Regions from separate parts of the Clavibacter capsici genome, predicted to be linked through region 2. Evidence: riboswitches for the same ligand, from Rfam matches in the RefSeq annotation. Region 2 holds a riboswitch; the other holds the start of a gene.
The links. A riboswitch is a leader RNA that binds a small molecule or an ion and turns the genes downstream of it on or off. The one in region 2 is predicted to bind thiamine pyrophosphate.
Positions count from the first base shown of each region.

Region 1: linked by a shared signal. The riboswitch ahead of thiM (hydroxyethylthiazole kinase) and the one ahead of AES38_RS06775 (ECF transporter S component) in region 2 are both predicted to bind thiamine pyrophosphate.

Region 1 is NZ_CP012573.1:2,192,019-2,196,431, forward strand. It holds gene AES38_RS10310 (S9 family peptidase) at 1-1,136, shown strand, start outside; gene AES38_RS10315 (Abi family protein) at 1,318-2,220, shown strand; TPP riboswitch at 2,295-2,386, shown strand; gene thiM (hydroxyethylthiazole kinase) at 2,377-3,204, shown strand; gene AES38_RS10325 (bifunctional hydroxymethylpyrimidine kinase/phosphomethylpyrimidine kinase) at 3,201-4,413, shown strand, end outside.
Region 2 is NZ_CP012573.1:1,436,689-1,441,101, forward strand. It holds gene glgX (glycogen debranching protein GlgX) at 1-1,406, opposite strand, end outside; gene AES38_RS06770 (hypothetical protein) at 1,610-1,942, shown strand; TPP riboswitch at 2,055-2,155, shown strand; gene AES38_RS06775 (ECF transporter S component) at 2,191-2,844, shown strand; gene AES38_RS06780 (ABC transporter ATP-binding protein) at 2,847-4,394, shown strand; gene AES38_RS06785 (energy-coupling factor transporter transmembrane component T family protein) at 4,391-4,413, shown strand, end outside.

The sequences.
Region 1 (4,413 bases), 760 kb from region 2:
AGGTCGTCATCCCCCACGACGACGAGGTGCGCCTCGAGGACGCCAGCGCGTTCGCCGACCACCTCGTCGTCTCCTACCGCCGCGAGGGCCTCACCCGCGTCGGCGTGATCCCCTTCGACCGGGTCCTCGACGGCGAGCAGCTGCACGAGATCGCCTTCGACGAGCCGATCTACACGGTCGGCGCGGCGGGCAACCCCGAGTTCGCGCAGCCCACCGTGCGCCTCGGCTACACGAGCCTCGCGACCCCGGCCACCACCTACGACTACGTGCTCGCGACGCGCGAGCTCCGCCTCCTCAAGCAGCAGCCCGTGCGCGGCGGCTACGACCCCGACGACTACGTGCAGACCCGCGAGTGGGCGACCGCGGAGGACGGCACCGAGATCCCGCTGTCGGTCGTCTACAAGCGCGGCCTGGTGCACCCGGGCACGCCCGCGCCGCTCCTGCTCTACGGCTACGGCTCGTACGAGGCGAGCATCGACCCGTCGTTCTCCATCGCCCGGCTGTCGCTGCTCGACCGGGGCATGGCGTTCGTGATCGCGCACGTGCGCGGCGGCGGCGAGATGGGCCGGCGCTGGTACGACGAGGGCAAGACGCTCACCAAGCGCAACACGTTCACCGACTTCGTCGCGGCGGCCGACCACCTCATCGCGCGCGGGTGGACGAGCCCGGAGAAGCTCGTCGCCGAGGGCCGCAGCGCCGGCGGACTCCTGATGGGCGCGGTCGCGAACATCGCGCCCGACCGCTTCGCCGGGATCCTCGCGGGCGTGCCGTTCGTGGACGCCCTCACGAGCATCCTCGACCCGTCGCTGCCGCTCACGGTGATCGAGTGGGACGAGTGGGGCGACCCGCTGCACGACCCCGAGGTCTACGCGTACATGAAGTCGTACACGCCGTACGAGAACGTGCGCGAGGGCGTGGAGTACCCGCGGATCCTCGCGGTCACGAGCCTCAACGACACGCGCGTGCTCTACGTCGAGCCCGCCAAGTGGACCGCCCGCCTCCGCGAGGTCGGCGCGCCCGTGCTGCTGCGCACCGAGATGCAGGCCGGCCACGGCGGCAAGTCGGGCCGATACGACGCCTGGCGCGAGCGCGCGTCGGACTACGCGTGGGTGCTCGACGTGGCGGGGCTCGCCTGAGTCAGGCGGGCTCCCCCTCCCGCAGTGCGGACGATGCTTCGGCGGTCCGCGAGACGCGTGGCGGGCGGTGGATGACGGGCGCCGCGGTATAGCCGATCGGGTACCATGGAGGCAATCGACCCCCTCCCAAGCCTCTCGACGATGCTCAAATGGGAGGGGCCTTTTCTTTCCGAGGGGTGCGATGAAGCCCTACTTGTCCTGGCCCGATCAGATCGCCCTGATGGCTGGCCGCGGTCTGCTCGTGACCGACGAATCCGATTGCGCCCGGTTCCTCGCGTCGAACAACTACTACAGGTTCTCGGGGTACGCGCGTTACTTCCAGAGAGCTCCTCATCTCGGCGATGACGACTTCCTGCCCGGCACGGCGTTCGACGACATCCGATGCGTCTACGACGCCGATGCGTCGTTGCGCGACTCCCTCGTCCGGCCGCTCGCCCACGTCGAGCTCCTGCTGCGGTCGCACGTCGCCCATGTCATCGGGCGTGAGCACGGCGCATATGGGACGCATCTCGAGCAGGGCTTCTACAAGGACGTCGGCGGACGGGAGCCCACCGTCGAGTCCTGCCTCCGGGACATAGACCGGAGCAAGGACCGGCACATCCTCCGCTACCGAGGGGAGGCGCGAGACAGCTCCGACTACGGAGGTCTGCCCGTGTGGTCCGCCGTCGAGGCCTGGTCGTTCGGCACGTTGTCCAAGGTGGTGGAACGGGGAGCCCAAGGCGCTCTCGCCGACTCCGTGGCCACGAGCATCGGCGTGGCCAAAGCCGGTTTCGCCTACCGGGTGAGGGCCTTCGTCTACCTCCGCAATCGGTGCGCGCACCACAATCGCCTGTGGAACCACTCCATCGTCGACGCGGGTCCGACGCCCAACAACGTACGCACGAAGGCCAAGCGCCTCGCGGGCCAGTTCGGCCCCCGCTCGGTGCTCGATGTGATCGCATCGCTCGACGACATCACGACCCGAGGGACGGACGGCTCCGCTTCGCTACCCGAGCTGATCGGTCAGCACGACCGCGACGGCGCCTTCTGGAAGGGGTTGGCGACTCCTCAGGGACCGAAGGATCATCTGGCGGAGACGACGTAGCTCCCCAGCACGACACATCCGCGACACCGCCGCCGGCCGTCCTGGCAGGTGCGACGCGTCTGGCCCTAGGGTGGATCCCTGACACGGGGTGCCCACGAGGGCTGAGATGAGACCCGTCGCACCTGATCCGGTTCGCACCGGCGGAGGGATGTCACCATGAGCGCTGCGCGCCCGCACATCGACGAGATCGCCCGGACGGGGACCGCCTCGGCGGACCTCCTCCACCTGCTGCGGGAGCGCGTGCCGCTCGTGCAGTGCATCACCAACCAGGTGGTCGCGGGGTTCACCGCGAACGTCCTCCTCGCGCTGGGCGCCGCGCCCGCGATGACCGACGTGCCGACCGAGGCCGGGCCGTTCGCGCGGGTCGCGTCGGGCGTGCTCGTCAACCTCGGCACGCCGCACGCCGAGCAGCGGGAGGCGGCGGTCGAGGCCGCGCACGCGGCGCGCGGCGCGGGGACGCCCTGGGTGCTGGATCCGGTCGCCGTCGGCGCCCTGCCGGTGCGGACGCGGCTCGCGCACGAGCTCGTGGCGCTGTCGCCGACGATCGTGCGCGGCAACGCGTCGGAGGTCATCGCGCTCGCGACCGGCGGCGCGGGCGGGCGCGGGGTCGACGCGACCGACGAGGTCGAGGCCGCGCTCGACGCGGCGACGCTGCTCGCGCGCACCTTCGGCACGGTCGTCGCGGTCTCGGGACCGGTCGACCACGTCACGGACGGGACGCGGACCGTGCGCGTGCACACCGGCGACGCGCTGCTCACCCAGGTCACCGGCGGGGGCTGCGCGCTCGGGGCCGTGATGGCGGCGTTCGCGTCGACGGATCCGGATCCGCTGCGGGCCGCCGTGGCCGCGACGAGCGTGTACACGATCGCCGCGGAGGTCGCCGCCGAGGGATCGCGCGGGCCCGGGTCGTTCGCCGTCGCGCTGCTCGACGCGCTCGACGCCGCCACGCCCGAGCTGGTCGCCCAGCGCGAGCGCCTCTCGTGAGCGGGATCGACCTCTCCGTCTACCTCGTCACCGACCCCGCCCTGTGCGGCGAGCGCGGCGTGCCCGCGGTCGTCACGGCGGCGGTCGCGGGCGGAGCGACGGCGGTGCAGGTCCGCGACAAGCACGCGAGCGCGGCCGAGCTGCTGACGACGGTGGTCGCGGCGGCGGACGCGATCGACGCGCACGCGGCGGCGCATCCCGGGGCCGCGCGTCCGCTGCTCGTCGTCGACGACCGCGTCGACGTGGTGCTGGCGGCCCTGGCGAGCGGCATGCGCGTCGACGGCGTGCACGTCGGGCAGTCCGACGTGCCGGCCGACCTCGTGCGGCGGATGCTCGACGCCGCGAGCCCCGACCGCCGCCTCGTCGTGGGCCTCACGGCGAACACGCCGGCGCACGTGGAGGCGGTGCGCGCGCTGCCCGCGGGCACGGTCGACTACCTCGGCGTCGGCGTGATCCGCCCCACCAGCACCAAGCCCGACCACCCGGCACCGCTCGGGCACGACGGGTTCGGGATCATCGCGGGCCTCTCCCCCGTGCCGTGCGTCGCGATCGGCGGCGTCGACGTGCGCGACGTGGACGCGGTCGCGGCGGCCGGCGGCGCGGGCACGGCCGTCGTGTCGGCGATCTGCGCGGCCGAGGACCCGGAGGCGGCGGCGCGCGAGCTCGCCGAGGCGTGGGCGCGTGTGCGGGTGCGCGGCGGCGGCGGATCCACGACGGCGGGCGACGCGGCGGCGCCGCCCACTCCGGGCGGTGCGGCCGACCCCGCACGCGTGCCCCGCGTCCTCAGCATCGCGGGCACGGATCCCACGGGCGGCGCGGGCGTCCAGGCCGACCTCAAGTCCATCGCCGCGAACGGCGGCTACGGCATGGCCGTGGTCACGGCGCTCGTGGCGCAGAACACCCGGGGCGTGCGGGAGATCCACGTGCCGCCCGTCGCGTTCCTCCGCGCGCAGCTCGACGCGGTCTCCGACGACGTCGTCATCGACGCCGTGAAGGTCGGCATGCTCGGATCCGCGGCGGTGGTCGACGAGGTCGCCGACTGGCTGCGCGCGGTGCGCCCTCCGGTCGTGGTGCTGGATCCGGTGATGGTCGCCCAGTCCGGCGACGCCCTCCTCGACGACGACGCGACCGACGCGCTCCGCCGCCTCCTGCCGCTCGCCGACGTCGTCACCCCGAACCTGCCGGAGCTCGCCGCGCTCCTCGGCGAGC
Region 2 (4,413 bases):
TTGGCCTCGTTGTGCTTCTCGTTGTACGAGACGAGGTCGGCGATCGTGAAGCCGTCGTGCGCCGTGATGAAGTTGATCGAGGCCACCGGGCGCCGGCCCGAGTGCTCGTAGAGGTCGGCGGATCCCGTGATCCGCGCCGCGAACTCCCCGAGCGAGGAGGCCTCGCCGCGCCAGAAGTCGCGCACGGTGTCGCGGTACTTCCCGTTCCACTCGGTCCACTGGGGCGGGAAGTTGCCCACCTGGTAGCCGCCGGGGCCCACGTCCCAGGGCTCGGCGATGAGCTTGACCTGCGAGACCACGGGGTCCTGCTGCACGAGCTCGAAGAAGGTGGCGAGCTTGTCGACGTCGTAGAACTCGCGCGCGAGCGCGGACGCGAGGTCGAAGCGGAAGCCGTCCACGTGCATCTCGGTGACCCAGTAGCGCAGCGAGTCCATGATCAGCTGCAGCGAGTGCGGGTGCCGGACGTTGAGCGAGTTGCCCGTGCCCGTGTAGTCCATGTAGTAGGTGGGGTCGTCCTCCATGAGCCGGTAGTAGGCCTGGTTGTCGATGCCCTTGAACGAGAGCGTCGGCCCGAGGTGGTTGCCCTCGGCCGTGTGGTTGTAGACCACGTCGAGGATGACCTCGATGCCGGCCGCGTGCAGCGCCCGCACCATCGACTTGAACTCCTGCACCTGCTGGCCGAGCTCGCCCGTGGACGAGTACGCGTTGTGCGGGGCGAAGAACCCGATGGTGTTGTAGCCCCAGTAGTTGCGGAGGCCCTTCTCGAGCAGCGTGTTGTCCTGCACGAACTGGTGCACCGGCATCAGCTCGATCGCCGTGACGCCGAGGTGCTGCAGGTGGTCGATCACGGCGGGGTGCGCGATGCCCGCGTACGTGCCGCGCAGCTCCTCGGGGATCCGCGGGTGCAGCTGGGTGAGGCCCTTCACGTGCGCCTCGTAGACGACGGTCTCGCTGTAGGGCGTGCGGGGGAGCCGGTCGCCGTCCCAGTCGAAGAACGGGTTGACCACGACGCCGAGCATCATGTGCGGGCCCGAGTCCTCGTCGTTGCGGCTCGACGGGTCGCCGAAGTCGTAGGCGAACAGCGACGGGTGCCAGTCGAACTCGCCGCAGGTGGCCTTGGCGTAGGGATCCAGCAGGAGCTTCGCGGGGTTCGACCGGTGGCCGTTCTCCGGCTCGTAGGGACCGGTCACGCGGTAGCCGTAGCGCTGGCCCGGCTGCACGTGCGGGAGGTAGCAGTGCCAGACGTGCGCGTCGACCTCGGTCACGTCCACGCGGGTCTCGGTGCCGTCCTCCTCGAAGAGGCACAGCTGCACCTGCTCGGCGACCTCGCTGAAGAGGGCGAAGTTCGTCCCGCTCCCGTCGAACGTCGCGCCGAGCGGGTAGGGGTTTCCGGGCCAGGTGTGCAAGTGGTCCTCCAGTTGGGTCGACTCGTCCCTCGGGCGGCGCGCGCGAGCGCGGGGTCCGTCGGGGGCGGGGCAGGCGGTGGATCCGCAGCTGCCGCAGCGGCGGGGGAGGCCGGATGCGACGCGGCGACGCACCAGGGGCGAGGCTACCGCGAGCGCGCGGATCGCCCCGCATCCGCGGGTCGCCGCGGGGTACGGTGGGACGCATGACCAACCTCGTCGCACAGCTCGCAGAGAACGTGAAGAACGCCGGAGTGGGGACGGTCTACGGCGACCCCCTCGACATCGACGGCTCGACCATCGTGCCGGTGGCATTCGCCTGGTACGGCTTCGGCGGGGGCAGCGACCTCCCCGACTCCGACGGCAACGTCGCGGGCGGCGGCGGGGGCGGCGGCGCCACCTGGCCGATCGGCGCCTACATCGCCACCGACGGCGAGGTGCGGTTCCAGCCGAACGTCATCGCGCTGCTCGCGGTCGCCACTCCCGTCATCTGGATCTCCGGCAAGGTCCTCGTCAAGCTCATCAAGACGCTCAAGTAGCGCCCTCTCTCACGACCACCGCGGAGCGCGGGTGCCCTCGGGCGCCCGCGCTCCCGTGCGTCCGGGGTCGTGCGTCCCGGGCGCGTCGTCCCCGCGCTAGGATCACCGTGAACACGGGAGTCCGGTGAGCCGGGCTGAGAGGAAGATCCCCAATCTTCGACCGTCGAACCTGATCTGGATCATGCCAGCGCAGGGAGGCTTTCATCTCGTACCCGTGCCCTCTTCCACGAACCAGAAGGGCACGACCAGTGACCGCATCACCCTCGTCCACCGCACCCGCCGCCTCCGTCGCCGCCGACGCCCGGACCCCCCGGTCCGGCCTGCGCGCGCGGTGGCGCGTCATCGACATCGTCGTCGCGAGCGTCCTCGGCGTCGCGTCCGGCGTCGTCTTCGTCATCTGGAACACCGCGTCGGTGCCGGTCGGCGGCTTCTTCGAGCCGCTCCTGCCGGGCCTGCAGGCCCTCGCGGGCGGCGGCTGGCTGTTCGCCGGCGTCCTCACGGGCATCGTGATCAGGAAGCCCGGCGCCGCGCTGTACGGCGAGCTGCTCGCCGCGTTCGTCTCGATGCTCGTCGGCAACGTCTGGGGCGTCGGCACGCTGCTCTCGGGCCTCACGCAGGGCCTCGGCGCGGAGCTCGTGCTGCTCGTGTTCCTCTACGCGAACTGGCGCGCCTACGTCGCCGTCCTCGCGGGGATGGGCGCGGGGCTCGGCATGGCCATCACCGACCTCATCACCTACTACCCGGGCTCCACGCCGCTGTTCGCCACGATCTACACCGTCGCCGCGCTCGTGTCGGGTGCCGTCATCGCCGGGCTGCTGTCGTGGCTCGTCGCGCGGGCGCTCGCCCGCACCGGCGCCCTGTCGCGCTTCGCCTCGGGCCGCGACACCGCGGCCCGCGTCTGACCGTGCGGCGGCCCGGGCGCCGTCCGACCGCTCCGCGCGCGGCCCTCGCCGGCCCGGACGCGTCCGTCGACGCGGCGGGCGGCGCATCCGTCCGGGCGTCCGGCTGGGGCTGGCGGCACGCCGGCCGGAGCGCCTGGGCCGTGCGCGACGTCGACCTCGTGATCGAGCCGGGGGAGCGCGTGCTCCTGCTCGGAGCTTCGGGAGCGGGCAAGACCACGCTCATGCACGCGCTGGCCGGCGTCCTCGGCGGCGACGACGAGGGCGAGACCCGCGGATCGCTGCTCGTCGACGGGCACGATCCGGCCGCGCGGCGCGGTCGGGCCGGGCTCGTGCTGCAGGATCCGGACGCGCAGGTGATCCTCTCCCGCGTCGGCGACGACGTGGCCTTCGGCTGCGAGAACCTCGGCGTGCCGCGCGAGGAGATCTGGGTCCGCGTCCGCCACGCCCTGGACGCCGTGGGGCTCGACGTGGCCCTCGACCGTTCGACCACCGCGCTCTCCGGCGGGCAGAAGCAGCGTCTCGCCCTCGCCGGCGTGCTCGCCATGCGGCCCGGACTCCTCCTGCTCGACGAGCCGACCGCGAACCTCGATCCCGGGGGCGTCGCCGAGGTGCGGCGCGCGGTCGAGTCGGTCGTCGCCACCACGGGCGCGACGCTCGTCGTGATCGAGCACCGCGTGGCGGTGTGGCGGGACCTGGTCGACCGCGTCGTCGTCCTCGCGGCCGACGGCGGGGTCCTCGCCGACGGCGCGCCCGACGACGTCCTCCGCGACCAGGGCGCGTCGCTCGCCGCGTCCGGCGTGTGGGTGCCGGGCAGGGAACCGCTGGCGCCCCCGCGCGCGTCCGCCGCGCCCGTGCCCCTCGTGCGCGCCGACGACCTGGCCGTCGGCCGCGCGCGCGGCACGGTCGTGGCGGAGGCGACGGGCATCGGCCTCCGCGCCGGTCGGGTGACCGCCCTCACGGGCCCGAACGGCGGGGGCAAGAGCACCCTCGCGCTCACCCTCGGCGGCCTCCTGCCCCCGCTCGCCGGACAGGTCGTCGCCGAGGCGCGCCTGGCGGGCGGCCTCGGCCCGGATCCCGCGGCCTGGCGCTCCCGGGAGCTCGCGGCCCGCATCGGCACGGTCTTCCAGGACCCCGAGCACCAGTTCCTCGCGGGCACCGTGCGCCAGGAGCTCGAGGTCGGCCCGCGCGCCGTCGGCATGGATCCGACGGGGTCCGCGCGCCGCGTGGACGAGCTGCTCGTCCGCCTCCGCCTGGACGGGCTGGCGCGCGCCAACCCCTTCACCCTCTCCGGCGGCGAGAAGCGGCGCCTCTCGGTGGCGACCGCGCTCGCGACCGCGCCGCGCCTCCTCGTCCTCGACGAGCCGACCTTCGGGCAGGACGCGCGCACCTGGGCCGAGCTCGTCGCGCTCCTCGCCGAGCTGGTCGACCGCGACGGCGTCGGCGTCCTCGCCGTCACGCACGACGCGGACCTGGTGGAGGCCCTCGCGGACGACGTGCTGCGGCTGGACCCGGTCGCCGGCGGGCCCGCGCGCGTGGAGGTCGTCCGATGAGCGCCGCGCCCGCCGACGT